2 regions of the Photobacterium sp. WH77 genome follow, and region 2 is predicted to be linked to the other one. Evidence: predicted binding sites of a transcription regulator. Region 2 holds the regulator's gene; the other holds the start of a gene.
What was found. The regulator CRP, encoded in region 2, controls carbon source genes, mostly activating them, when cyclic AMP is high. The targets are predictions, from matches to a motif close to TGTGANNNNNNTCACA.

Region 1 (14,972 bases), on a different contig from region 2:
TTACCCTTGCGCTGTGCGGCGGCAATAGTTTCCAGTGTCAGAGTCGTTTTACCTGATGACTCCGGACCATAAATTTCTACGATACGACCCATTGGCAGACCGCCGGCACCCAGTGCAATATCCAGAGACAGTGAACCGGTTGAGATGGTCTCAATGTCCATCGTACGGTTATCACCCAGCTTCATAATGGAGCCTTTACCGAACTGCTTTTCGATCTGACCCAGGGCAGCGGCAAGAGCCTTCTGTTTGTTGTCGTCCATTCGACTCTCCAACGGATGCTAATTCAATATTCAAATTACTGGTTAGTATACTGTCTATTCATACAGTGTCTAGCACTGTATGGCATTTTTTTCCTGACCAGCTACCGGGCCGGGCAAGAGTGTGATCTTCACTGCAGAGTATTCAGGCGCTCCAGTAAGCCTTGCAATGCGCGCTCGACCGCCTGCGCACGTACCGCCTGCCGGTCTCCGCTAAAATGACAGGTTTCGGCAACAAGCCAGCCTGTGGTATCCGCCCAGGCAAAACAGACAGTGCCGACCGGTTTATCCGGCGTGCCGCCATCAGGCCCGGCAATACCGCTGATAGCCACGCTGATAGAGGCCAGAGAATGTGCCAGCGCACCTTTCGCCATCTCCTGCACCACAGGCTCACTCACCGCGCCGTACTGAGTCAGAGTTTCAGGTTTAACGCCCAGCATCTCCTGCTTAGCTTCATTACTATAGGTAATAAATGCTCGGTCGAACCAGGCAGAACTGCCCGCAATATCCGTGATAGCAGCAGAGACACCGCCACCGGTACAGGATTCTGCTGTAGTGGCGAGCCATTGTTGGATTTTCAGTGCCTGACCAAGCTGCGCTGACATAGATGTCGTCACCATCGGCTTTCCTCCGTACACAGTCAATGCCGACACCTTACTAGGATGGTATGGGCGCTTCAAGCATTAGTCGCGACATGAAATTGCGCTTCCCCCCTTTGCCACTATTACGCTTTCACGTATCCTAGACAGCCTGATTTTTCTCGGTTTGATGCGGGCAACAGCGTGACAATAAAAGGTTTAGAAACACACACCCCCATGATGCAGCAATATTTGAGGCTTAAAGCTGAAAACCCTGATGTGCTGATGTTTTACCGCATGGGGGATTTCTATGAACTCTTCTTTGATGATGCCAAGCAAGCTTCTCAACTGCTGGATATTTCGCTCACCAAGCGAGGTTCAAGCAACGGTCAGCCCATTCCTATGGCTGGCGTGCCTTATCATGCCGTTGAAGGTTATCTCGCCAAGCTGGTTCAGTTAGGTGTTTCCGTCGCGATATGCGAGCAGATTGGCGATCCTGCCACCAGCAAGGGACCGGTTGAACGCCAGGTTGTGCGTATTGTCACACCCGGTACCGTCAGCGATGAAGCGCTGCTTCAGGAGAGACGCGATAACCTGATTGCGGCGATTTTCTGTCAGAATGGCCGCTTCGGCTATGCAACATTGGATATCACCTCCGGCCGTTTCATGCTGATTGAGCCCGATACCGAAGAAGCCATGCAAGCCGAGTTGCAGCGTACCAGTCCGGTCGAGCTGCTGTATCCGGAAGATTTTCCTTTACCTGGCCTTTTCAGCCATATGAAAGGGGCACGCCGACGCCCGGTGTGGGAGTTTGATCTGGACACCGCTCGTCAGCAGCTGACGCTGCAATTCGGCACCCGGGATCTGGTGGGGTTTGGCGTTGAAAACGATGAGTTCGGCCTGTGTGCGGCCGGCTGCCTGCTGCAATATGTGAAAGATACTCAACGCACCGCGCTACCTCACATTCGTGCCATCACCCGGGATACCCAGGAGCAATCGGTGATTCTGGACGCCGCTACCCGCCGTAATCTGGAACTGACCCAGAACCTGGCCGGCGGGACAGAGAATACGCTGGCTTCCGTGCTGGATCATACTGCCACTCCCATGGGCAGCCGTCTGCTCAAACGCTGGCTGCATCAGCCCGTCAGAAACCGTCAGCAGCTGAATCTGCGCCTGGATGCCATCGGCAACCTGAAAGACAGCGGCATGTTCGCCGAGCTGGCCGGTGTGCTGCGTCACATGGGCGATCTGGAAAGGATTCTGGCCCGACTGGCATTGCGCTCGGCCCGGCCACGGGATCTTGCCCGCATGCGTACGGCACTGCAGCACCTGCCCGCACTGGCTGAGCTGCTGGCCGAGTTAAACAGCGAATCACTGCGCCAGCTGGCTGAACAAAGCCAGCCAATGGACGAGATTTGCAGCCTGCTGGAACACGCTATCATTGAAAACCCGCCTGTCATTATCCGTGACGGGGGCGTGCTGGCACCTGGCTACAATGCCGAACTGGACGAATGGCGTGATCTGGCCGATGGTGCCACCAAATTTCTGGCTGAACTGGAAGAGCGCGAGCGTGAGCGCCATGACATCGACAGCCTGAAAGTCGGTTTTAATCAGGTGCATGGCTTTTATATTCAGATCAGTCGCGGTCAGAGCCACAAAGTACCGAGCCATTATGTTCGCCGTCAGACGCTGAAAAATGCAGAACGATACATTATCCCTGAGCTGAAAGAGCACGAAGATAAAGTGCTTAACTCCAAGTCCAAAGCGCTGGCACTGGAAAAACAACTCTGGGAAGCTCTTTTTGACAGCCTGTTGCCGCATCTGGCTCAGTTGCAGCAGACTGCAGCCGCGCTGTCGGAACTGGATGTACTGGCCAATCTGGCTGAGCGTGCAGATACCCTGAATTACTGCCGCCCGGCACTGAGCGATAAACCCGGCCTGGATATCAATGCCGGCCGGCACCCGGTGGTCGAGCAGGTGCTGGATGCGCCTTTCATTGCTAACCCGATCTCGTTACACCAAGATCGCCGCATGCTGATCATCACAGGTCCGAACATGGGCGGTAAATCCACCTATATGCGTCAGACCGCGCTGATCGCGCTGATGGCACATGTTGGTTCTTACGTACCGGCAGATTCCGCCACTATTGGGCCTTTGGATCGCATTTTCACCCGGATCGGTGCCTCTGATGATCTGGCCTCAGGCCGATCCACCTTCATGGTGGAAATGACGGAAACCGCCAATATTCTTCATAACGCCACGGAAAACAGCCTGGTACTGATGGATGAAATCGGCCGTGGTACCAGCACCTATGACGGACTTTCTCTCGCTTGGGCCAGTGCCGAATGGCTGGCTGAAAAAATCGCAGCCATGACGCTGTTTGCCACCCACTATTTCGAACTGACAGAATTACCGTCACTGATACCCGGGCTGGCCAATGTTCATCTGGATGCCATTGAGCACGGTGATGAAATTGCCTTTATGCACGCCGTGCAGGAAGGAGCTGCCAGCAAGTCTTTCGGTCTGGCGGTTGCCAGCCTGGCGGGTGTCCCTAAATCAGTGATTAAGCGAGCCAAGCAGAAGCTGCAGCAACTGGAGACCACGGGCCACCAGCACGCCATGGACCAGCCACAGGCGCAGCGCGCAGACAACCAGCAACTCTCGCTGATCCCTGAGCCCAGCGAAGTAGAAGAAGCGCTGGCGCGCCTGAATCCGGATGAGCTGACACCACGGCAAGCCCTGGATGAGCTGTACCGTTTAAAAGCGTTGCTGTAACGGGTTACAGGTAACGGATCAGGCACGATCAAGAAAGGACGCCGAAGCGTCCTTTCTTTTACCTTTTTATCTTGTTTCTTATTTCTTGTTTGTTCTTGTTGCTTCTTTCGTTGTGTCAGCATGCACTTAAGAAGTGCACTTGCCTCAAATTTCCTGGTTGAACAGGGATTCAATATTCAGGCCCTGATGTGTCAGCATGTCACGCAGGCGGCGCAGGCCTTCGACCTGGATCTGACGTACACGCTCTCGGGTCAGGCCAATCTCACGGCCGACATCTTCAAGGGTGGAGGCTTCATAGCCCAGCAGACCAAAACGTCGGGCCAGCACTTCACGCTGTTTGGGGTTCAGTTCCTGCAGCCAAGTGACAATAGAGGTTTTCATATCGTCATCTTGCGTGGAGGTTTCCGGGCCGCCACAACGTTCATCCGGGATGATATCCAGCAGGGCTTTTTCGGTATCACCGCCAATTGGGTTATCGACCGAGCCGACACGCTCATTCAGACGCAGCATGCGGTTCACATCATCCACCGACTTATCCAGCTGCAGGGCAATATCTTCCGCTGTGGGTTCATGATCCAGCTTCTGAGCCAGCTCACGAGCCGTACGCAGATAGACATTCAGCTCTTTCACCACATGAATCGGTAAGCGGATGGTCCGGGTCTGGTTCATGATAGCCCGTTCAATGGTCTGACGGATCCACCAGGTTGCATAGGTAGAGAAACGGAAACCGCGCTCAGGGTCGAATTTTTCCACTGCGCGGATCAGGCCCAGGTTGCCCTCTTCAACAAGATCCAGCAGGGCAAGACCACGGTTACTGTAACGACGGGAGATCTTCACCACTAAACGCAGGTTACTTTCGATCATGCGCTTACGGGCGACTTCATCACCCCGCAGCGCGCGGCGGGCATAGAGAACTTCTTCTTCGGCGGTTAAAAGTGGGGAAAAGCCGATTTCACCGAGATAAAGCTGAGTGGCATCCAGTGCTTTCTGAGTGACACTGTAGGACGAGATATCCAAATCTTCGTCGGCGTCATCAACCTCTGAGTCTGCTTTTGCTGAAACATCGGCTTCCTGTTCTTCAACATCGAGCTCCATCTCATCTTCAAACTCTTCATAGTTTTCGATATCAGTAGCTGCATTACTTCTGCTCATAGCGCCTCCCAGATAGCGTTTTGCAAATCCGGTTCACCACGCCCGAGCAGTCTGTCAGTTTGGCAGGTACTTGAGCGGATTCACTGACTTGCCTTTATAACGGATCTCAAAGTGCAGTCGGACATTGTTCGTTCCCGAGCTGCCCATCAAAGCAATTTTTTGCCCTGCGGTTACCGTATCTTGCTCTCTGACGAGTACTCTGTCGTTATGTGCATATGCACTTAAGTAGTCGTCATTGTGCTTTATAATGACAAGGTTGCCATAGCCCCGTAATGCATTGCCGGCATACACCACTTTCCCTGCAGCTGTTGCGTTGACGTCCTGGCCTCTCTGGCCTGCAATATCAATGCCTTTGTTACCATTATCACTGCTGGAAAAGCGGGAAACGACTCTTCCCTTCGCCGGCCATACCCAGGTATCAACCTTGTCAGCGACAGGTGCAGGCGACTTGCCTGCCTTGTCACTTGTGCCAACCTTACTTGTAACAACTTTGTTACTTTTTGAGTCTTGAGAGTACTCTTTTGTGGGAGCGCGATCAACATCTTTATTGACGCTTTTTTGCACGGTTTTTGCAGGTCTTGTAGCCGGATTAGCTTTAGTCTGAGGCGGTGTTTTAGCCGGTTTACTCGGGGGTGTTGATTTTACTGGTGGTTTAGCAACCGCCACAGCAGTTGTAGCTGCCGCCGTACCTGAAGCGGCGGCAGCTGTCGCAACTGGACCGACCACAACTACAGGTTGGTAAGGCACAGCTTCCCGCTTGGGTGACACTGGCGGTTTTTTATTGATAGATGGCGCAGGCTTAGCTGCCACTTTCTGGCCAAACTGAGGGGCTACGTATTTGGACTTCCACAGAAACAATTTCTGGCCGGGATATATCGTATAAGGGGGCGTCAGCTGATTAAGTGCAATCAAGTCGTTGACATCACGACCTGAAAGGTAAGAGATAAAATAAAGGGTGTCACCTTTTTGCACTTCATAGTAACTGCCCCGGTAGCTACCAGGCCGGGTGTTATCATAGTTCGCGCCATCAGGCGGATAAGTGGCACAGGCCGACAGCAACAAACAGGCTGCCAGTACCATCGGGAGTTTGTGCTTTTTTCCGCTAAAACCTTTCATGCGCTACGCCAGCTCCCCTGCCACCAGAGGCACAAATCGGACCGGCGCAATTTCATCTGTCACATAGTGACCATCCAGTAAGCGGATGCGTTTCAGCATCTGGTGCTGCTCACCGACAGGGATCACCAGGCGCCCCCCTTCAGACAGCTGCTCGAGCAACGCCGGCGGGACGACCTCCGCGGCAGCGGTCACTATGATGGCATCGAATGGCCCTTTACTTGACCATCCCTGCCAGCCATCACCATGCTTGGTCGAGATATTATGTAAGTCCAGCTGTTTGAAACGGCGCTTGGCCTGCCACTGCAAAGCCTTAATGCGTTCAACCGAGTAAACATGCTCCACCATACGAGACAGAATCGCGGTCTGATAGCCAGAGCCGGTACCAATCTCCAGCACTCGGGTGCCGGGTTGCAAGGCAAGCAACTCTGTCATTCTGGCCACAATATAAGGCTGTGAAATGGTCTGCCCACGCCCGATGGGCAGGGCATTATTCTCGTAAGCCTTGTGCGACAAGGCTTCATCAATAAAATGCTCACGGGGAACCGTATCCATTACCCGCAATACCCTACGGTCTGCTATCCCCTGCTGAGACAAATATTCCATCAGGCTATGGCGTTGTTCCGCATAGCGCATTATCAGTTGCTCTCCACTTGTTTCATCCACTGTGCCAAGTCGTCCAGCGCATCGTGTGCTGTCAGATCAACCTGAAGCGGTGTAATTGATACTTGCTTGTGTTCTATCGCATAAAAGTCTGTACCTGGCCCGGCATCCTGGCAACTCCCGGGGGGACCAAGCCAGTATATCGTTTTGCCGCGGGGATCAACGTCCCTGACCATTTTTTCCGCGCGGTGACGGGCACCCAGGCGCGTCACCTGCCATTCGCCCAGTTCAGACAAAGGCACATCCGGCACATTGATATTGAGAATTTTATTTCTCGGCAGAGGCTGGGCCATCAAACGCCCCACCACTTCTTTGACAACCTGAGCGGCCGTAGCAAAATGTTCACGACCGACTAAAGACACAGCAATGGCCGGTACGCCGAGAAAATGCCCTTCCGTCGCAGCAGCTACTGTGCCTGAATACAGCACATCATCACCCAGGTTGGCGCCGTGATTAATCCCGGCCACCACAATATCCGGTTTATCGGTCAGCCACTCGTTCAGCGCGAAGTGTACACAGTCTGTTGGTGTCCCTTCCACCGACATACGCCTGATGCCTTCTTCACGAACACGCAAAGGAGTTTCCAGTGTCAGTGAATTAGAGGCGCCGCTGCGATTACGATCCGGCGCCACCACATACACCTCACCCAGCTCTTTGAGGGTATCGGCCAGTGTATTGATTCCTTCAGCAAAGATGCCGTCATCATTACTGATCAAAATTCGCATATCTGCCATCCTTCTGCTCAGGCTCATCAATCAGTTCTCTTAATACTGCCGTGGCGAAACATCCCGCAGGCAAGGAGAACTGCACTTCCAGCTGATCAGCATGCAGTTGCCAGTGCATGTCCGCCGGACGCAGCATCAGGGGACGACGTTCGTGTCGCATCCTGTTATCGCGGATCAGTTTCAGCAGCAATGGCTCCTGCTCAATCACCGCCATTTCAAAAGCCGCCACCTCACCCTGGCTGGGCAGCGCATTGTCGCCGGTCACAGGCGCAGTAATCAGCCATTCGCCCGCCGCCACCTGTGCCTGCCATTCAGGCGTGATTTGCTCAACCAGCTGCCAGTCTTCTCTGCCCTGCTGCTGAACACAGTCGCCCGCTAACAAGGTATCTGCCTTGCCGTCGGCAATACGCTGGGACAACACCAGATTAAACAACCAGGAGCGGGCAGCTGACAGGTAGAAGCTGCGCTTACTCTTGTCGCGGACACGAAATTCATCGTTCCCCCAGGCTCTGGCTTTGACCACGTTATTACCGTCATGGCCAAAACGTTGCGCACCAAAGTAATTCGGCACGCCCTGCTGTTGAATCTTCTTCAGCCGCGCGTCGAGATCCTGAGGGTTATCCAGCTCGCTCAGACGCAACTCAAAATGGTTGCCGGCCAGATCGCCGGGACGCAGTTTTTTGTCGTGACGATCGGTCGCCAGCACTTCGACGCCTGGATGCTCGGCGACAAATGACGTCAAATCCGGGTCTGGTTTACCCGGCAGATGCACACTCAGCCACTGCTCGGTCACCGCGTGCCTGTCTTTCAGGCCAGCCCAGCTGACATCGCGGGATTTCACTCCGCACGCTTTCGCCAGCTCGTTGACAACATATTTGGTGTTCTCGCCGGTTTTACGGATCTTCACCATGAAATGCTCACCACTGCCGGTGAAGTCAAAACCCAGTTGCTCTTTGACGATAAAATCTTCCGGGCGAACTTTGCTTCGTCCCTGGCAGACAGGCTTACCATTCAGCCAGCTCAGGCTGTCCATATCAATTGTCATATTCTTTCCGTTATACAGGAAGGGGCGGCGTCAGAGCGAGCGCAGCAAAACGACCGCTTCGCAGGCTATGCCTTCTTTGCGGCCCGTAAAACCCAAACGTTCAGTCGTTGTGGCCTTTACATTAATATTATCGACCGTGGTGTCGAGATCGTCGGCAATGGTTTGGCACATTTGTTCAATATAAGGCGCCATTTTCGGTGCCTGCGCAATAATTGTGACATCCAGATTGCCCAGGCGGTAGCCTTTCGCTTTAACCTTGGCGTACACATCACGCAGCAACACGCGGCTGTCTGCCCCCGCCCACTCCGCATCAGTATCAGGGAAATGACGGCCGATATCGCCGGCACCTATCGCGCCCAGCAGCGCATCACACACAGCATGCAGAGCGACATCACCATCGGAGTGAGCAATCAGACCCTGTTCATAAGGCACTGCTACCCCGCCGATGATCACCGGGCCATCACCGCCAAACTTGTGTACGTCAAAACCGTGTCCAATTCGCATTATGCCTGCTCCTTTTGTCGTTGCTGCAGGTAAAATTCAGCCAGTGCCAGATCTTCAGGCTGAGTGACTTTCAGGTTATCAGCCCGACCGGGCACCAGCCGCGGCGAAAAGCCGCAATACTCCAGCGCCGATGCTTCGTCTGTGAGCACAGCCCCTTCCGCCAGCGATTTGACCATGGCATCTCTGAGCTGCCTGACCCGAAACATCTGGGGGGTCAATGCATGCCAGAGGTCGGTGCGATCCACTGTTGCCGCAATAGTTTGCCGGCCGTTACCACGTTTCATGGTATCGCGCACCGGCGCGGCCAGAATGGCGCCAAAGGCATGCTGCTGTGCCTGTTCAATCAGACGGGACAAATCATCCTGATGAAGGCAGGGACGGGCAGCATCGTGCACCAGTACCCAATCATTATCCGCCAGTGTGGCCAGGCCGGAAAACACTGAATCGGCACGTTCACTACCGCCTGATACCACGATGACATCCGGACGACAGGCCAGAGACAAATGATTAAAATAAGGATCGCCGTCACTGATCGCAATCACTACCCGGCTAATAGCGGGGTGTTGTAACAAGCTGTCCACCGTATGTTCCAGTATCGTTTTGCCTGCGATAACCAGATACTGCTTCGGCCTGTCGGCCTGCATACGACTGCCGACACCTGCAGCAGGCACTACCGCCGTTAAGGTTTGAGTCATGATGGGTTTACTGCCAAGTTAACGCTGAGTGGCCATCCTAGAGGGAATGGTCACCGACTATGCGGAAAAAAGTTTCTCCGGGCTTGATCATACCCAGCTCATGCCGGGCACGCTCTTCTACCGCTTCCAGGCCCTGATGCAAATCATTGATTTCTGCATACATCTGCTGGTTACGCTGAACCAGTTCGGCATTCGCTTTTTGCTGTAGCGCCACATTGTTTTTAAGCGCCATATAATCAGACATGCCATTCTTGCCGGACCAGAATTCGTACTGCAGCCAGGATAATACCAGCAGTAACACTGCACTGAATACACGCATGCAAGCCTCATTCTTGGGTGATTAACACAAGTCGACAGGCTATCTAATCAGCCTCTAAGCCGGTAATAATCCCATAAAGCGCCGTATGTGACCAGTTCCGGACCCGCCATTCGGACAGAAAAAAGCCGCTCTGTTGAGCGGCTTATCATCCGGGGTCACTCAAAGTGACAAAAGTGAAGCTTCAGACTTATGCCTGACCTTTCACTTCTTTCAGACCGTTATACGGTGCTTTCTCGCCCAGCGCTTCCTCGATACGGATCAGCTGGTTGTACTTAGCAACACGGTCAGAACGGCTCATAGAACCTGTCTTGATTTGACCTGCGGCAGTACCAACGGCCAGATCAGCAATCGTTGCATCTTCAGTTTCACCAGAACGGTGAGAGATAACGGCGGTGTAACCGGCATCTTTAGCCATCTTGATAGCAGCCAGCGTTTCAGTCAGAGAACCGATCTGGTTGAACTTGATCAGGATAGAGTTAGCGATACCTTTGTCGATACCTTCTTTCAGGATCTTGGTGTTAGTCACGAACAGGTCGTCGCCCACCAGTTGCAGTTTATCACCCAGCAGTTCTGTCTGGTGCTTGAAGCCATCCCAGTCAGACTCGTCCAGACCGTCTTCGATAGACACGATTGGGTACTGGTTCGCCAGATCCTGCAGGTAGAAGTTAAACTCTTCAGACGTGAAGATTTTGCCTTCGCCTTTCATGTTGTAGTTGCCTGCTTCTTTGTCGTAAAACTCAGAAGCCGCACAGTCCATCGCCAGCGTGACGTCTTTACCCAGTACATAGCCAGCCGCTTCAACAGCTTCTTTGATAGCAGCCAGTGCCGCAGCGTTAGATTCCAGGTTTGGTGCGAAACCACCTTCATCACCAACGGCTGTGCTCAGACCTTTGGCTTTCAGTACTTTTGCCAGGTTATGGAACACTTCAGCACCGATACGCAGACCTTCTTTCAGTGTTTTAGCACCTACTGGCTGGATCATGAATTCCTGGATGTCTACGTTGTTGTCAGCGTGCTCACCACCGTTGATGATGTTCATCATTGGCAGAGGCATAGAGAACTTGCCCGGAGTGCCGTTCAGTTCAGCAATGTGCTCGTACAGAGGCATGCCTTTTGCTGCCGCGGCTGCTTTTGCGTTCGCCAGAGAGACAGCCAGGATAGCGTTAGCACCAAACTTAGATTTGTTTTCAGTACCGTCCAGGTCGATCATGATTTGGTCGATGTCCGCTTGGCTTTTCGCGTCTTTACCAACCAGCGCCTGAGCAATAGGACCGTTAACCGCTTCAACGGCTTTCAGTACACCTTTGCCAAGGAAACGAGATTTGTCGCCGTCACGCAGCTCCAGAGCTTCGCGGGAACCCGTTGATGCACCAGATGGTGCCGCAGCCATACCAACAAAACCACCTTCCAGGTGGACTTCAGCTTCCACTGTCGGGTTACCGCGTGAGTCGATGATTTCACGACCCAAAACTTTAACGATCTTAGACATAGTGTTTCCTCTTGCTTTATTTTGATTTAAAAAAGCGAAAAAAAAGCTGCCGCACTCCATGTGCAACAGCTGTTTGTAACTGATTACTCTTCGAACTCACCACGCTGGTGCTGACCAGCCGCTTTGACGAACCCTTCAAACAAAGGATGGCCATCGCGAGGTGTTGAGGTGAACTCAGGGTGGAACTGAGCCGCCACAAACCAAGGGTGATTCGGCACTTCGATAATCTCTACCAACTTCTTGTCAGCAGACAGGCCGGAGATTTTCAGGCCCGCTTCTTTCAGCTGAGGCAGCAGGTTGTTGTTCACTTCGTAACGGTGACGGTGGCGCTCGTGAATTGTTGCACTGCCGTACATTTCACGGGCTTTGCTGCTCTCTTCCAGATGGCACAGCTGAGAGCCCAGGCGCATAGTGCCGCCCAGATCCGACTCTTCTGTGCGCTCTTCAACGTTACCTTCGCTGTCGACCCATTCAGTGATCAGGCCCACCACAGGATACGGTGATTTGGCATCAAATTCCGTTGAGTGTGCACCGCTCAGACCTGCCACGTTCCGCGCAAATTCGATCAGTGCGACTTGCATGCCCAGACAGATGCCCAGATATGGAATTTTGTTTTCACGCGCATATTGCGCTGTCATGATCTTGCCTTCAACACCACGACCACCGAAACCGCCCGGTACCAGAATCGCATCCAGACCTGCCAGCATTTCTACGCCTTTGGATTCAACATCCTGTGAATCTACGTACTTGATGGTCACAGACAAGCGGTTTTTCAGGCCAGCGTGCTTCAGTGCTTCGTTGACTGACTTATATGCATCCGGCAGTTCGGTGTATTTACCGACCATACCGATAGTGACTTCACCTGTAGGATTGGCATCTTCATAGATAACGCGCTCCCACTCGCTCAGATCGGCTTCCGGGGCGGTAATACCAAAGCGCTGACAAACCAGTTCATCCAGACCCTGCGACTTGATCAGCTGAGGGATCTTGTAGATGGAGTCAACGTCTTTCATTGAGATAACAGCTTTTTCCGGCACGTTACAGAACAAGGCAATCTTGGCTCGCTCATTGGCCGGAATCATACGGTCAGAACGGCAGATCAGCACATCCGGCTGAATACCGATAGACAGCAGTTCTTTGACTGAGTGCTGAGTAGGCTTGGTTTTCACTTCGCCGGCCGCGGCCAGGTAAGGCACCAGAGTCAGGTGCATAAACATTGCACGCTCACGGCCCAGCTGCACGCCCAGTTGGCGAATTGCTTCCATAAATGGCAGGGACTCGATATCACCAACAGTACCGCCCACTTCGACGATAGCAACGTCGTGGCCTTCTGCACCGGCAATCACACGCTCTTTGATAGCGTTAGTAATATGAGGGATGACCTGAATGGTCGCACCCAGATAGTCACCGCGACGCTCTTTACGCAGCACGTCTTCATAGACACGGCCAGCGGTAAAGTTGTTGCGCTTGGTCATCTTGGTACGGATAAAACGCTCATAGTGACCAAGGTCAAGGTCGGTCTCTGCACCGTCTTCCGTAACGAATACTTCACCGTGTTGAATCGGGCTCATGGTGCCGGGATCAACGTTAATGTAAGGGTCTAGCTTCATCATGGTCACTTTCAGACCACGGGCCTCTAAGATGGCCGCCAGTGAGGCTGCAGCAATACCTTTACCTAGGGAGGATACAACACCGCCCGTCACAAAAATGTAATTCGTTGTCATGTTTAACCTGGAAGATTGGTGTAGAGGATAAAAAGTATCTGGACGGGAAATTAGTATACCAGACACATTTTATTGCCACAACGTGAAAACTATCACAGTAAACCCAGACGCTTTTTGTTCCAAATCAAGCCCGGTATCCTTGATGGAAAGTCTGCTTACGGGTTAGTGCTCACTTTGATGCTGAATCAGACTTTTCCTTGCGCTTAACGTTTTCCCACTCGGCATCCAGCTCATCCAGTGAACATGCGTCAATCGACTTGCCCTGTTCCAGCACACAACGTTCCACTTCGCGAAACCGGCGCTCGAACTTACGGTTCGCTTTGTGCAAGGCCATTTCCGGTTTCACTTTCAGGTGCCGGCTCAGGTTAACAACAGCAAACAGCAGATCCCCGATCTCCTCTTCGATGCGTTCCTGACTGGGTACCGCCTGATGGGCTTCTTCCATCACTTCATCGATTTCTTCCTGCACTTTGTCAACGACCGGCCCCAGCGTTGGCCAGTCGAAACCCAGCTGGGCGCAGCGTTTCTGGATTTTATCGGCCCGGTTCAAAGCAGGCATTGCCTTAGGGATATTAGCCAGAATACTGTCATCCTGCCCTTTTTCTGCACGCTCTTTGGCCTTTTCCGCTTCCCAGTTCGCATGTATTGCTGCTTCATCGGCGAAATCTTTATCTGCAAAAACATGAGGATGGCGACGAATCAGTTTGTGATTGATCGCGCCGACCACATCATCAAAATCAAACAAGCTTTTTTCTTTCGCCAACTGGCTGTAGAAGATTACCTGAAATAACAAATCGCCCAATTCTTCCTTCACATCATCCCAGCTCTCTTCAGCGATGGCATCTGCCACTTCATAGGCTTCCTCCAGCGTGTGGGGCACGATAGAGGCAAAATCCTGTTTGAGATCCCAGGGGCAACCCCGCTGCGGGTCGCGCAGCTGCGTCATGATGGAAAGTAAGGTGTTGATGGGCTTATCGCTCATGATGGTTATCCTGTGCTCTGTGTCAGGTTGTTATTGGGCACAAAACGGGCCGGAGCCCGTTTTGTCGATAGGATGAGATCAGTGCAGTCGTCTGGCTTCAAAGACATCTTTCACCTGCTCCAGGCGGAGGATCAGTCTGCCCAGACTGTCGAGATCAGTCAGCTCAATATCGAAATCCATGATCGCCATCTGCTTTTTGAAATCGATCCGGCTTTTCACGCCGGCCACTTTGACCTTTTCATTGTGCATGGTGTTGGTCAGATCTTTAATCAGGCCGTTACGCTCAGAAGCGGTTACCCTGACGGTCAGCGTGTAGCGCCCGGCAAAGCTTCCGCCCCAGACAGTATGAATGATCCGCTGCGGCGCCACATGACGCAGTTCTTCCAGCTGTTCACAGTCGCTGCGGTGAACCGAAATCCCCCGCCCCTGTGTCACAAAGCCGACTATGTCATCACCGGGAATGGGCTGGCAGCAACGCGCCAGGTGGGTCATCAGGTTATCCACCCCTTCCACCACCACAGCATCGCGCTGCGGTTTTTTCTGGCTGGCTTTGCTGCCCGCCTCGGTTAAACGCTCCAACAACTGCTGATCTTCTTCTTCAGCCGTGGGCTTGTTCACCAGCGCATTGATGTGGTTAATCACCTGATTGATACGCAGATCACCGCTACCGATACCGGCGAACAGCTCATCGGTCGAGTTCACGTTAAAGCGCTTCAGGGCATAGGACTCAGCATCTTTCATGGTGGCGCCGATTTTATGCAGCTCCTGCTCCAGAATTTCCCGGCCAGCCGTGATGTTTTTATCTCTGTCTTGCTTACGGAACCAGGCATGCACCTTGGCTCGTGCCCGGCTTGAATTGACAAAGCCCAGGTTCGGATTCAGCCAGTCACGCGACGGATTCGGCTCTTTCTGGGTGATGATTTCAACCTGATCGCCCATTTGCAGGTGATA
Region 2 (14,972 bases):
TTACCCGGCGTGACCGAAGCGCAGACCCAGACCTGGATAGGCAATGGTGCTGAGACTCTGATTGGCCGCGCCCTGAGTCAGAGCATTGAACTGGACCCGGCGCTGGATCCCGAGCTGCATCAAAGAGCACTGGTGATGTTTAACCGTTTTTATCGCGAAGGCGGTCACAAGAAGACAGTGCTCTACCCGGGGGTGACAGAAACGCTGGAAACCCTGCATCAGGCAGGGATCCCTATGGCGATTGTCACCAACAAACCCTCACAGTTTGTGCCGCATATTCTTGAAGAGTACGGGATCAGCCAGTATTTTACCGATGTGATCGGCGGCGATACCTTCCCGAAGAAAAAGCCGGACCCTTACGCGCTGCACTGGCTGATGGAAAAACATTGCCTGAGTTGCAGCGAGATGTTGATGGTCGGCGACTCCCGTAATGATGTTCTGGCGGCTCAGGCGGCCTCATGCTATGTTGTCGGCCTGACTTATGGCTACAACTATGGCCTGCCGATCAGTGACAGTCACCCGGATCGGGTGCTGGATCAGTTCAGCCAGTTGCTGGATGTAGTGGCTATCGCCTAATTGCAGCGTTGACTCGATCGGCGTCAGGTTTAGCCGGTCACTTATTGTTTTCAGGCGGCATAGGTGCCGCCGGATATGTTTAGGACAAACAGGAATATCCCATCATGAGTAAACCCATTGTATTTAGTGGCGTACAGCCTTCCGGTGAGTTAAGTATTGGTAACTACATGGGTGCGCTGCGTCAGTGGGAACAAATGCAGGATGAGTACAACTGCCACTACTGTGTGGTGGACCTGCATGCCATCACAGTCCGCCAGGACCCGGCAGCGCTGCGTGAAGCCACGCTGGATGCGCTGGCGTTGTGTCTGGCGGTGGGCGTCAGCCCGGAAAAGAGCACCTTGTTCGTTCAGTCGCATGCCCGTGAGCATGCTCAGCTGGCCTGGGTGCTGAACTGCTACACCCAGATGGGTGAGCTGAACCGTATGACGCAGTTTAAAGACAAATCACAGCGCCATTCGGAAAACATCAATGCCGGCCTGTTCTCTTATCCTGTGCTGATGGCGGCAGATATCCTGCTGTACGGCGCGCATCAGGTGCCTGTGGGCAATGATCAGAAGCAGCACCTGGAGCTGGCTCGTGACATCGCGATTCGCTTCAACAATCTGTATGGCGATACTTTTGTGGTGCCTGAGCCTTACATTCCGCCAGTTGGCGCGCGTGTAATGAGCCTGCAGGATCCGCTGAAGAAGATGTCCAAGTCAGACGACAACCGCAACAATGTGATTGGTCTGCTGGAAGACCCGAAAGTGATCACCAAGAAGATCAAGCGTGCGGTAACCGATTCTGAAGAGCCGCCACGTGTGGTGTTTGATATCGAAAATAAACCTGGGGTGTCGAACCTGATGGGTATCATGTCGGGTGTGACAGGCAAGAGCCTGGCCGACATTGAAGCCGAGTACAGCGATAAAATGTACGGCCATCTGAAGAAAGATACCGCCGAAGCGGTGGTGGCGATGCTGGAGCCGCTTCAGGCGCGCTATCACGCATACCGTGAAGATCGCGCTTTCCTGGATCAGGTGATGAAAACCGGTGCTGAGAAAGCCTCTGCACGTGCCGCCGAGGTGCTGAAGAAGGTTTACCAGGCCGTGGGTTTTGTTGCCCGCCCTTAATCATAAATCTCATTAAGCGTACAAATGTAAGCAGAAGGCAGCACCTTCTGCTTTTTTTGTGTCCGTTTACCGCCAATTACCTCTGCTGTTTTTTAGAGTAAGATCACTAAAATGGCGTCACATGGTGCATATGTGTAGTGTTTGTTAATGCTGTCACATTTATGAGATGTATAAGTGTTAAATAATGCATTCCTTTTTAGATATAGCTCTCAATAAATGTAAAGGATTGCAGACATGCTACGAACCACACTTTTGCCATTGGCGGCTGCCGTGGGCTTATTGCCTGTGCAGGCAATGGCCGACACCTTTAGCTGTGACACGCAAACCCTGACCCCGATTTATCAGCTTCAGGGAGACGGCCTCAAGAGCCCAGTGATCCCTGACGGCCAGTACACCAGCTCAGAGGCCTATTACGTGCGCGGGGTGGTGACGGCCAAAACGGACAGCCTCTATAAAGGCTTCTTCATGCAGGATCCGCAGGGTGATGACAACCCTGACACTTCTGACGGTATCTTTGTCTACACCGGCACTAAGGTGGCGGCGGATGTGCAGCCGGGAATGACGGTGTGTCTCAAAGCCAGGGTTAAAGAACACTACGACCTGACGCAGTTGCTGGCCGAGCAGGACAAGCTGGTGATCGAAGCGCCGGGCGTTGTACCGGCACCTGTTGCCATTAGCGTCAGAGACGGTGAGCAGCTGGCTGATGCCATGGAGCGCTATGAAGGCATGCGTGTCCGGCTGGTAACAGACAGTCAGCTGAAAGTGACCCGCAATTTTGGTTTCGATTACTCCTCGTACCGTAACAATATGGTGCTGTCACACGCTGCGCCGCTAATGAAACCCACTCAGCTCTATGTGGCCGGCAGCGAGCAAGCCAAAGCACTGGCGGCGGCGAATGACCGCAATCAGCTCTACATTGATACTGATGCCAAGGCGCCGGATGGCGTGATGCCTTATTTTCCGGCACTGGATGCCGAGCAGGGCTATATTCGGGTGGGCGACACAGTCGTGAATCTTGAAGGGGTGATTGGCTACAGCTACGGCGAGTACCGTCTGCTGCCCACTAACACCCTGTCGGCAGCGGATTTTATCCACCATGACGATCGTACCCCGGCCCCGCAGGCGGTGCCGGATACGCAGCTGAAAGCCGCCAGTTTCAATGTGCTTAATTTCTTTACCAGCGACAGTGACATAGGCGGCGCGCTGAATGCGATGTGTAAAGATCAGGCCGATGCCGATGCGGCCAATGGCTGCAACCGTGGTGCCAACACCCTGAGTGATTTCCAGCTGCAGCGCAGCAAGATAGTCAATGCGCTGACTGCCATGAATGCCGATATCGTCGGTATCATGGAAGTGGAAAATAACGGTTTTGGTGATGACAGTGCGCTGGCCAATCTGGTCACCACGCTGAACCAGCAGTTCAGTGATCCGGCGGATCACTACAGCTTCATCACTATTGAGCAGGCTGACATGCACCAGGGCCGGTTTCTGGGCTCGGATGCCATCACAGTGGCGCTGATTTACCGTCCGGGCAAAGTACAGCCGGCGTCAGCGGCGCAGGTCATTCGGATGCCGGAGCAGCACTTGTCCGGTGAGAGTCCTCAGGGCGAGACGAAACAGCTGGATAAGTACCAGCGTGACAGCCTGATGCAGACTTTCGCGGTGCAAGGCGCGGCGGACGCGCAGCCATTGACCGTGGTGGTGAATCACCTGAAATCCAAAGGCTCAGGTTGCTACGAAGATTGGGTCAGGGGTGAATTTGACAGCGATCCGGCTGATTTACAGGGCCACTGTAATGCGTTCCGGGTCTCTGCCGCTATGGTACTGGCTGAGACACTGAAAAATATCGAGGGTGATCTGCTGGTGCTGGGTGATATGAATGCGTACGCCAAGGAAGATCCTATCCGCATTCTGACTGACTATGATCCGGCCAGTGCAGAGCGCAAGATACTGTCGGCTTCCGGCACTTCGGTAGCCGGTAAAGTGCTGCATGAGCACGGTGTGGAAGCAGGCAAAGGGCTGGGCCTGGTGAATCTGGCCGACAAAGGCCACGACGTGCCGGCTTATTCCTACAGCTATGAGGGAGAGCTGGGCAGTTTGGATCACGCACTGGCTAACCTGTCGCTGGCCGGGAAAGTGGCGGGTATTGAAGAGTGGCACATCAATTCGGTCGAAAGTAGTTTGTTTGAGTACTCAGATAAGCACACAGGGGATCTGGTGAAATCGGCCGGGCCCTTTTCTGCCTCAGACCATGATCCTGTGGTGGTCAGCCTGCGCTATGCACAGCCTGATCCGCGCCGGTTTCAGCTGACGTTCAAAAACAAGAGTGCCCATCCCGTTTATCCGGTATTCAATCGCTGGTACTGGGACAGTACACAAACATGGCTGATGCCGGGCAAGCAGCGTCGCTACCGGGAGGACAATGTGTTCTTAAACCATGTCGGCATTGCTGCCGGCGATCAGGTGAGCCTGAGCCTGCTGGCTTACGGGGTGTTCGAAGTGCCTTGCAGCTACGCGCCGCTGCGCTTAACCGGCCGCCTGAAAGCTGTGTATAACGGTGACAGCTGTCAGATGAAGCACTGATCCTGCGCTTTTGGCGCTAAAAAGGCCGGCAGGAGGCAATCCTGCTTGCCTTTCTCCCTCCCTGTTGCAAAATAGGGCGCCGATTTTGCCAGGGCAGGGAGACTTATGCTGTTGATCATTGATAATTACGACTCTTTTACCTACAACCTGTACCAGTATTTCTGTGAGCTGGGTGCTGAGGTGAAGGTGGTCCGTAATGATGAGATAGATCTGGCGGGGATTGCTGCGCTGGCGCCGTCCCATCTGGTGATCTCCCCTGGCCCGTGTACCCCGGATGATGCCGGTATTTCCCTGGCGGCGATTGCTCATTTTGCTGGCAAACTGCCGATCCTGGGAGTCTGCCTGGGACATCAGTCGATGGCGCAGGTCTTTGGCGCCAAAGTCGTGCGCGCCCGGCAGGTTATGCACGGCAAAACCTCCCCGGTGCGACACAATAACCACAGTGTGTTTTGCGGTCTGAATAATCCCCTGACGGTGACCCGTTATCACTCGCTGGTGGTGCAGGCCGATAGCTTACCTGACTGTTTCGAAGTCACGGCATGGACAGAAAAAGACGGCAAGCCGGATGAGATTATGGGCATCAGCCATCGCACTTTGCCGCTGGAAGGTGTTCAGTTCCACCCGGAAAGTATTCTTACTGAGCAGGGTCATCAGCTGCTGGCTAATTTTCTGCGTCGCTGAAACCGGCTTTTACCTCTCTTGTTATCTGCCCCTTTCTTTCTCTTTTTTCGCTGCCAGGCCTTGTCAAATGTGGCTTGGCTAATGAGCCATTAGTCTTTCTAATGGGTGTTTTTAGCGATTTTGGCTGTCTCACAAGCGCGATCTGCATCACTTTTCTTAACATTGACTGAAAAATATTCATCCGGCCTTTGTCGCAAGCTTATGCATTTGGCCAAATCATGAACAGGGGCATTGATTCCTACAGGGAAAAACACCTTTCCTTAAAATCGTCTTAATAAGTTTTCCTTACTCGCGCATAAATATGTATCCATCGCAGTTATATGACGCACTTTCCGCAAAGGAAAAACATTTTCTGCTATTGGAATCGGTTAAAATTATGTAAATACTATGCGCAAAGCGATATACACAGAAGGAAAGTATAATGGCGACGGATCAAAAAGTAGGACGTCAAACCTTTGATGAGGTCATGGTACCTTGTTATGCCCCAATGCAAATCATCCCGGTGAAAGGTAAAGGTGCCCGTGTGTGGGACCAGGATGATCGTGAGTACATCGATTTCGCCGGTGGTATCGCGGTGAGCTGCTTGGGCCATTGCCACCCGGCTATGGTGTCAGCACTGAAAGAGCAGGGTGAGAAAATTTGGCACCTGAGCAACGTCATGACCAATGAGCCGGCACTGCGCCTGGCGAAAAAACTGACGGAAGTCAGCTTTGCCGAGAAAGTCTTCTTTGCCAACTCTGGTGCTGAAGCGAACGAAGCTGCACTGAAACTGGCGCGCCGTTATGCCGCCGACAAATTCGGTCCGGAAAAAGATGAAATCATCGCCTTTAAACAAGGTTTCCACGGCCGTACTTTTTTCACTGTGACCGTAGGTGGCCAGGCGGCATACTCTGACGGTTTCGGTCCTAAGCCTCAGGCGGTCACACACCTGCCTTACAACGATCTGGACGCGCTGGCAGCACACATCTCTGACCGCACCTGTGCTGTCATGATGGAGCCGCTGCAAGGCGAAGGCGGTATCGTCTCTCCGACTCAGGAATTTATCCAGGGTGTGCGTGAGTTGTGTGACAAGCACAACGCGCTGCTGGTTTTCGATGAAGTACAAACAGGTAACGGCCGTACCGGTGAATTCTATGCGTATCAGGGTCTGGGCGTGACGCCTGACATCCTGAGCACAGCGAAATCGCTGGGTGGCGGCTTCCCGATTGGTGCCATGCTGACCACCACTGAGCTGGCACAGCACCTGAAAATCGGTACTCACGGTTCGACTTACGGCGGTAACCCGCTGGCCTGTGCCGTGGCAGAAGCTGTGGTTGACGAAGTCAGCAAGCCGGAAGTACTGGCCGGTGTTAAAGAGCGTGAGCAATGGTTCCGCGACGGGATTGAGAAAATCAATGCTCAGTACCCTATCTTCGCTGAAGTACGCGGTAAAGGCCTGTTGCTGGGCGCTGCACTGAATGCTGAGTGGCAGGGCCGTGCACGTGATGTGCTACTGGCTGCTGGTGAAGAAGGTCTGATGGTGCTGGTAGCCGGTACCAATGTCGTGCGTTTCACGCCTTCTCTGGTGATTGAAAAATCGGATGTCGAAGAAGGTCTGGCCCGTCTGGAACGTGCCATCGCCAAGCTTTACAACCAATAATAAGACAAGGGCAGGCACAATAGCTTGCCCTGCTTGCTGCCCCGGGTGTCGCCCGGGGTAGTTTTTAGAAGAGAAAGAAATTACAGATATTCAGAGTTAGCAACCTGTGTTGCTACCTGCATCAGGAGGGAGTTCGATGCTGGTTATACGTCCAATTACAAAAGCTGATTTACCTGCACTGATGATGTGCGCCGACGAATCAGGTCACGGCTTCACATCATTGCCGGTTAATGAGGAGATCCTCAGCAATCGGATCGCGCATTCAGTGGAAAGCTTTAATAAAGACGTCACTGCACCGGGTCCGGAAGGCTACCTCATGGTGGCGGAAGACACTGAGACAGGCGAAATTGCTGGTACGACCGCCCTGGAAGCGGCAGTCGGACTGGATAACCCATTCTATACTTATCACCTCAGCACCCTGGTCCATAATTCACATCATCTGGATGTGCACAAAGTGCTGAAGGTACTGACGTTCGGTAATGACTACACGGGTGTGAGTGAACTGTGCACCTTATTCCTGCGCCCTCAGTGGCGTCAGGGACTGAACGGAAAGCTGCTGTCCAAGTGCCGTTTCCTTATGCTGGCCGAGCACAGCCACCGTTTTTCTGACACTGTGATTGCCGAAATGCGCGGTGTATCAGATGAGCAGGGAAATTCCCCGTTCTGGGAATGGCTGAAAGAGCACTTTTTCTCGATTGATTTCGTCGAAGCCGATTACCTGACAGGTATCGGCAAGAAAGAATTTATTGCCGATCTGATGCCGAAATTGCCCATTTACGTCAACCTGCTGAGCAAAGAGGCCCAGGCCGTGATTGGACAGGTGCACGACAATACGCGCCCGGCGCTAAAATTGCTGGAAGCGGAAGGTTTCGTCAACCGTGGCTATGTCGATATTTTTGATGCCGGCCCCACGGTGGAGTGCGATCTTCGCCATATTGAGTCGGTCCGTGCATCTCAGCGCTGTACGGTTGAGATCGGCGAACATCACAGCTCGCATAATTACATCATCAGTAATACCCGTTTTGCCGGTTTCCGTGCAACGGTAGGTAAAGCGGCACTGGATGGTGAACGTAATCTGGCCATCATTTCTCCGGAAATGGCCAAGGTGTTAGAAGTGAAAAACGGGGATCAGGTTCGCCTGATTGCTCAATAACTAGGGTGGAATACAAAATGACACAATGGATTGCAGGCAACTGGCAAGCCGGTCAGGGCGAAGCGATGCAGTCGCTGAACCCATTCAGCGGTGAAGTGATCTGGGAAGGTAAGAGTGCCACAACCGAGCAGGTTGAGCAGGCTGTGGCCAGCGCACGTCAGGCACTGGTTACCTGGCGTCATACCCGCCTGGAAGAGCGTCAGGCTATCGTTGAGTGCTTCGCTGCCCTGGTCAAAGACAACAGCGAGCACATTGCCCGCACTATCGCCGAAGAAACCGGCAAACCGCTGTGGGAAACGCGCACTGAAGCCGGTGCCATGGTGGGTAAGATTGCGATTTCTCTGCGTGCTTACAATGAGCGTACCGGTGAGCGTGAAAAAGACGTGGCTGGCACCAAAGCCGTACTGCGTCACCGTCCGCTGGGCGTGATGGCGGTATTCGGTCCGTATAATTTCCCCGGCCACCTGCCAAATGGACATATTGTACCTGCGCTGCTGGCGGGGAACACCGTGGTGTTTAAGCCTTCTGATCTGACGCCAAAAGTGGCGGAAGAAACCATCAGATTATGGGAGCAGGCGGGTCTGCCAGCCGGTGTGCTTAATCTGGTTCAGGGTGCACGTGCAACCGGTGAAGCCCTGGCACAGTCTGCCGGTATTGACGGTCTGCTGTTTACCGGCAGCGCCAATACAGGTCATATCCTGCACCGTCAGTTTGCCGGCCAGCCGGGTAAAATGCTGGCGCTGGAGATGGGCGGCAACAACCCTATGGTTATCTCCAAGGCGTACGGTGATCTGAAGTCTACTGTGTACACCATTATCCAGTCGGCTTTCATCAGTGCCGGACAGCGTTGTACCTGTGCCCGTCGCCTCTATGTCCCTGAAGGGGCAGAAGGTGATGCACTGGTTACGGCGCTGGTCGAAGCGGCCAAAGCCATTAAGGTGGACGGTCCGTTTGCCGAGCCGCAACCTTTCATGGGCCCGCAAATTTCGACTCTGGCTGCCGATAATATCGTGGCAGCCCAGGAGCGTCTGATTGCTATGGGCGGCGAGCCGCTGCTGAAAGCCGATCGCGGCCAGGGCGCCATAGTGACTCCGGGCATCATTGAAGTCAGCAAGATAGCCGAACTGCCGGATGAAGAATACTTCGGGCCGCTGCTGCAGGTGGCGCGTTATCAGGAACTGCCTCAGGCGGTCGAGATGGCGAACAATACCCGTTACGGCTTGTCAGCCGGTCTGGTTTCTACTGACGACAGTGAGTGGGAATACTTTATCGATCATATCCGTGCGGGCGTCGTCAACCGTAACCGCCAGTTGACCGGTGCCAGCGGCGATGCGCCGTTCGGTGGTCCGGGTGCCTCGGGTAATTTGCGTCCGAGTGCTTACTACGCTGCGGATTACTGTGCATACCCAATGGCATCTATGGAAGGTGAGGCAACCGAATTGCCGGCACAGCTGTCTCCAGGGATCCAACTGTAATTCATACTTAACCCGTATTTTCGAAGGGGAACCGCATCATGGAAAGAGTGGAAAAATTGTTTGATGCCCTGTGGCAGGACTTTACTACCCGTCTTTGTCCGTCGGCGGCGCAGGTACACGATCTGCTGACAGAGGAAGAGCCTCTGCAGAATGATCATATTGCGTTGCGTACCTTTAATCTGCCTGGTGTCAGTCTGGATGTTCTGGCTGCACCTTTTATCGCCATTGGCTACAAGCCGTGCGGCACCTACCATTTCGAGCAGAAGAAACTGTACGCGGAGCACTTCGAGCACCCGAATCCGGCTGCCCCGAAAGTGTTTATCAGTGAACTGCTGGTTGGTCAGTGCTCTGCACAACTGCAGAACACGGTGCGTGCGCTGGTAAAGCAGATCCCTGACGGTGCAATGGATGATGCGTCTTTCCTCTATAACGGCCGTTTGTGGGAGCTGGATTTTGCGACCTATGAAATGCTGGCCGCGGAAAGCGAGTATGCCGGCTGGGTGGCCGCTCACGGTTACGGCGCCAATCACTTTACGGTAAGCGTCAATCAGCTGGAGCAGTTCACGGAAGTGGCGGCGGTTAACAGCTTGCTGCGCCACAACGGGTTCAGCATTAATGAAGCCGGCGGCGAAGTGAAAGGCAATCCGGCAGTGATGCTGGAGCAGTCATCCACTATGGCTGACCGTGTTGATGTGTCCTTCACCGACGGTGTTCGCACAATTCCCGGTGGTTTTTATGAGTTCGCCAAGCGCTACCATCAGGCAGACGGGGAACTCTATCCGGGCTTTGTCGAAGCGTCAGCCGACAAAATCTTCGAAAGTACCAATATGTGATTCAGCCTGACTGAAAAACACCTTAAACAGCGGCCTTTGGTCGCTGTTTTTTTAGGTCAGGCTGTTGGTGTCAGTGCTGCTGATCCAAAGGCAGCACCCAGGCATCGTTGTCACGACTCAGGATCCCGGCGTGCAGACCGGCTTCCTGTTCCAGTAACTGACGGGGTGACTGAAACCCTGTCATTTCCACTGATGCTGTGAGGAAGCGGCCCATAGTGACCACAGGGCGGGTTGGCACCTGGCTGTGCTGCGCATTCGGGGCAAAACGTTCGATATCCATATCGCTGCATCCACATAAAACTGATATGCCAAATGTAGCAATAGGAATGAGGAAGGCAACTGAAAAACTGTGAGGTGACTAGAGGAACACGATGCAAAGCCGGGGGAGGGTGTGCAAATGCAAGAAAAGCCGCACTGGCGGCTTTTCTTATACTCACATTGGCTGCATCACAGCTGAGTGATCAGCGAGTGCCGTAAACCACTATGGTTTTGCCGTGGGCAGAAATCAGGTTCTGCTCTTCCAGCATCTTGAGGATGCGGCCAACGGTTTCACGGGAACAGCCTACGATCTGGCCGATTTCCTGACGGGTGATTTTGATCTGCATGCCGTCCGGGTGGGTCATGGCATCAGGTTGTTTGGCCAGATTCAGCAGTGTCTGGGCAATACGACCGGTAACATCCAGGAACGCCAGGTCGCCAACTTTCTGGCTGGTGACTTGCAGACGGCGAGCCATCTGAGCAGACAGTCGCATCAGAATATCCGGGTTGACCTGGATCAGCTGACGGAATTTCTTAAAGGAAATCTCTGCCACTTCACATGGTGTTTTTGCACGAACCCAGGCAGTACGCTCCTGGCCTTCTTCAAACAGGCCAAGCTCACCGATGAAGTCGCCCTGGTTGAGGTAGGACAGAATCATCTCTTTGCCTTCTTCGTCCTTGATAAGAACGGCAACGGAGCCTTTAACGATGTAGTAGAGGGTCTCTGCTTTCTCGCCAGCATGGATCAGTGTACTCTTTGAAGGGTACTTATGAATGTGGCAATGAGAAAGGAACCACTCCAAGGTTGGATCTGTTTGCGGTTTACCTGGAACCATATTACTAACTTCCTCTGCAGTGTGTTGCCCAACAACGTCATTCCTTGAATTGGGGTTGGGTATAACAATATCATTGTTTGCCAACTAGGATATTCAGTCAACGGCTGGGCTGCAAGCGCATGTGAACATTCAGTCCAAGAGTTTAACTTTTTTCGACACGCATTGCTTGATATTGGGTGACGATAAATGCACATTTTGGACGCTTTACTGTGCACATGATCACACAGTTGTGACTTAGTTTTTAAATGCGGGTTTGAGTAGTAAGGAGCATCGCATGCAATCACGTGTTAAATGGGTAGAAGGTTTGACTTTTGTCGGCCAGTCAAACTCGGGCCACAGTGTGGTCATGGACGGCAACGGCGGCAATACGGCACCGAGTCCGATGGAACTGGTGCTGATGGCAGCGGGCGGTTGCAGCTCCGTCGATGTGGTCGACGGCCTGAAAAGTGCCGGCCAGGCCATCACGGCCTGCGAAGCAAACATGACCTCAGAGCGCCGCGAGCAGGCACCGCGTTATTTTACCTCGGTCAATCTGCATTTCGTGGTGACAGGCCATGATCTTGATGAAGCGCTGGTGGCCAAAGCGGTCGGTGATTCGCTGGAAAAATATTGCTCTGTGTGCCTGATGCTGGGCAAAGGTGTCACGCTGACACATTCTTATGAAATCGTCGCCGCTTAATGGTGTTTCGGGAAAGCCGTGCCGGTTTTCCCCCTTATTTTTCGGTGAGTAGTATGATCATCCCCTGGCAAGAATTGGATCCCGAGACACTCGATAATTTGATAGAACACTTTGTTCTGCGCGAAGGCACGGACTATGGCGAACGCGAGCTGAGTCTGGAGCAGAAAGTCGCCAGAGTCAGACAGCAACTGGACAGCGGCGAGGCCGTGATTATGTTCTCTGAACTCCATGAGACGGTTGATATTAAACTGCGCCGTTCACTGAGCGCAGAATAAAGCTGCCATAATGAAAAGCGGCAGCAGAAAACGGAAGCTGACGCCGATGAACGGGCCCGTGAAACTTGACTGCTTTCTCTGGCCCTGTTACTAACTGATTCCGTTAGGATTAACGACAAGGTATGTCATGTCTGCAAAACACCCGATCATTGCAGTAACAGGTTCCTCCGGAGCAGGAACGTCCACCACCTCAGAAGCCTTCCGTAAAATGTTTAACATGTTGAACATTCATGCGGCCTGGCTGGAAGGGGACAGTTTCCACCGGTTCACCCGTCCTGAAATGGATGTGGAGATCCGTAAAGCCAAAGAGCAAGGCCGTCATATCAGTTATTTTGGCCCGCAGGCCAACGACTTTGCTCAGTTGGGCAACTTTTTCCGCCAGTATGGCGAAGACGGCAGCGGCAAGTTTCGCCGTTACCTGCACACCTTTGACGAGGCCGTGCCGTATAACCAGATGCCGGGCACATTCACCCCCTGGCAGGATTTGCCGGAAAATACCGACCTGCTGTTTTATGAAGGGCTTCATGGCGGTGTGGTGGACGGTGATGTCAACGTGGCACAGCATGTGGATCTGCTGATTGGCATGGTGCCTATTGTTAACCTGGAGTGGATTCAGAAAATCGTCCGTGATACCCGGGATCGCGGCCATTCCCGCGAGGCGGTGATGGAGTCCATTGTTCGCTCGATGGATGATTACCTGAATTACATCACGCCACAGTTCTCCCGTACCCATATCAACTTTCAGCGTGTGCCGACGGTGGATACTTCGAACCCTGTCAGTGCCAAAGCGATCCCCAGTCTGGACGAGAGTTTTGTGGTGATCCGTTTTCGCGGCATCAAAAACGTGGATTTTCCGTATCTGCTGGCGATGATTCAGGGATCGTTTATGTCGCGCCACAATACCCTGGTGGTGCCGGGCGGTAAAATGAGCTTTGCGATGGAGCTGATCATGCGGCCACTCATCCAGCAGTTAATTGACACAGGTAAGATAGGTTAATACTGACAAAACAACGCCTGCTTGCAGGCGTTGTTTTGTTATGCCCCCAGTTTGTCCCTGAACCAGGCCGGCACTGTGTGATCCAGCCAGAAGCTCGGCGCCCGCCAACTGCCGCTGATAAATCCTACGTGGCCGCCATGCCGGGTCAGGTGATAGTCAATGTGCGGCGGCAGCGGTTGTCTGGGTATCACGGCCTTGGTCATAAAGGGATCGTCGGCGGCATGAATCACCCGCAACGGCGTCGTGACCAGGGCCAGTTTGCCCAGTCCGCTGCAGCGCAGGTAGTAATCCTCGGCATTGCTGAAACCATGCAAAGGTGCGGTGACGGCATCGTCAAACTGGCGCAGCGAGCGTAGCGATGTAATCTGATCGGCCTGAAATGGCAGAGTATCCGGTAATGACGCCATTTTTTTCAGCACATTTTTTTTCATAGAGCCCAGCAGGTAGCGCTGATAGACACGCGAAAACCCTTGCTGTATCCGGTCAGAGCAGGCCGCCAGATCCAAGGGCGGTGAGATGACCTGAGCGGCAGTGAGTTCCGACGCGGCGCCGGTTTCGGCAAGATAATTGACCAGCATGTTCCCGCCCAGCGAGACACCGACTGCCAGCAGGGGATTGTGGGGAAAGCGCTCACGCAGGAGGCGGATAAAAAAGGTGGCGTCTGAGGTTTCCCCCGAATGATAGCTTCTCGCCTGACGGTTAATTTCGCCGCTGCAGCCGCGAAAATGCATCATCACCCCCAGCCATCCCTGCTGTTTGGCGGCAAACAGCAGGCTGTGGGCGTAAGGGCTGCGAAAACTGCCTTCCAGGCCGTGAAAGAGGATCATGACAGGCTTGTGCGCCGGATGGTGAGACGGTGTGCCGGTCCAGACCAGATCGAGAAAATCATCATCCGGGGTCTGAATCCGCTCTGTCAGCGGCTCGAACCGGGCCTGACGACGGATAATCCGCGGCAGAATGGTTTGTATATGGGCGTTACGCAGGCCAGCGGCGGGCTCAAAATGATGCATCAGTTTCTCTCTCACAGCGGAAAATCAGGGTATGGCTCCTGAGCCAGCAGCTCAGCAAGGATTGCCAGACCTTGTTCCAGTTTATCATGATTGTGCGGCGCGCTGATGGCCAGACGCACAGCCTGGGGTATGGTGCTGCCCGGCGGCGTAAACAGCTCAGCCGATTTGACTATCACCTCTCTGGCTTGCGCTGCGGCGACAAAATCACTCAACCGCCAGTTATCCGGCAAGGTGAGCCAGGCATGGAAGCTCTGCGCGTGATGCTGAATGTGATAAGAGTGCAGATAGCGGTCGAGCAACAATTTTCGCTGGGCTATGTCTTCCCGGATCGCGGTCAGCAGCCGATCGGCATCGCCCCGGTGGATCAGCTCGCAGGCCAGAGCACTGAGCAGCGGGCTGATCATCAGGCAGTGATGGTGCAGCGCCGTGTTCAGTCTGTCCTGATGTTTGCCCGGCACCTGGATATAACCCAGTCGTAAACCAGGGGCGAGGCATTTAGACAGGCTGCCGAAGTGGATCACCTGCTCACTGTCGAGGTTGACCATCGGCGGCGGGGCGTCGACAGGCAGCAGGCCATTGACATCATCTTCAATCACCAGTACTTGATGGCGGCGGCACACCGCCAGAATCGCTTCGCGCCTTTCCCGGCTCATGACTGCCGTTGTCGGATTTTGCAGGGTAGGCGTGCAGTAAAGCATCCGCGGCTGATACAGGCGACAGGCGGTATCCAGACTCTCGGGTATCAGGCCTTGCTGATCCATTTCCACCGCTTTGACATTAAGCTGCATCTGACGGGCCAGCCCGAGAAAGCCGGGATAGACCACTTGCTCGGTCAGCAGAGTATCGCCGCTGCGGCAGAACACAGACA

Region 1: L6J37_RS07585 (CTP synthase) is a predicted target of CRP. The motif match lies at 13,121-13,136, and genes of this name have one in related genera.

What each region holds. Positions count from the first base shown of each region.
Region 1 covers NZ_JAKLTE010000005.1:233,811-248,782, reverse strand. The annotation lists gene recA (recombinase RecA) at 1-260, opposite strand, end outside; gene pncC (nicotinamide-nucleotide amidase) at 389-877, opposite strand; gene mutS (DNA mismatch repair protein MutS) at 1,040-3,610, shown strand; gene rpoS (RNA polymerase sigma factor RpoS) at 3,755-4,762, opposite strand; gene L6J37_RS07625 (peptidoglycan DD-metalloendopeptidase family protein) at 4,817-5,734, opposite strand; gene L6J37_RS07620 (protein-L-isoaspartate(D-aspartate) O-methyltransferase) at 5,882-6,511, opposite strand; gene surE (5'/3'-nucleotidase SurE) at 6,514-7,263, opposite strand; gene truD (tRNA pseudouridine(13) synthase TruD) at 7,244-8,308, opposite strand; gene ispF (2-C-methyl-D-erythritol 2,4-cyclodiphosphate synthase) at 8,339-8,812, opposite strand; gene ispD (2-C-methyl-D-erythritol 4-phosphate cytidylyltransferase) at 8,812-9,507, opposite strand; gene ftsB (cell division protein FtsB) at 9,545-9,826, opposite strand; gene eno (phosphopyruvate hydratase) at 10,014-11,315, opposite strand; gene L6J37_RS07585 (CTP synthase) at 11,399-13,039, opposite strand; gene mazG (nucleoside triphosphate pyrophosphohydrolase) at 13,209-14,021, opposite strand; gene relA (GTP diphosphokinase) at 14,100-14,972, opposite strand, start outside.
Region 2 covers NZ_JAKLTE010000007.1:15,577-30,548, reverse strand. The annotation lists gene L6J37_RS09440 (phosphoglycolate phosphatase) at 1-576, shown strand, start outside; gene trpS (tryptophan--tRNA ligase) at 681-1,685, shown strand; gene L6J37_RS09430 (ExeM/NucH family extracellular endonuclease) at 1,920-4,268, shown strand; gene L6J37_RS09425 (aminodeoxychorismate/anthranilate synthase component II) at 4,374-4,949, shown strand; gene L6J37_RS09420 (aspartate aminotransferase family protein) at 5,371-6,588, shown strand; gene astA (arginine N-succinyltransferase) at 6,725-7,741, shown strand; gene astD (succinylglutamate-semialdehyde dehydrogenase) at 7,759-9,216, shown strand; gene L6J37_RS09405 (DUF1338 domain-containing protein) at 9,255-10,049, shown strand; gene L6J37_RS09400 (hypothetical protein) at 10,120-10,329, opposite strand; gene crp (cAMP-activated global transcriptional regulator CRP) at 10,511-11,143, opposite strand; gene L6J37_RS09390 (OsmC family protein) at 11,418-11,822, shown strand; gene L6J37_RS09385 (YheU family protein) at 11,876-12,097, shown strand; gene L6J37_RS09380 (phosphoribulokinase) at 12,225-13,094, shown strand; gene L6J37_RS09375 (hydrolase) at 13,133-14,104, opposite strand; gene L6J37_RS09370 (aminotransferase-like domain-containing protein) at 14,116-14,972, opposite strand, start outside.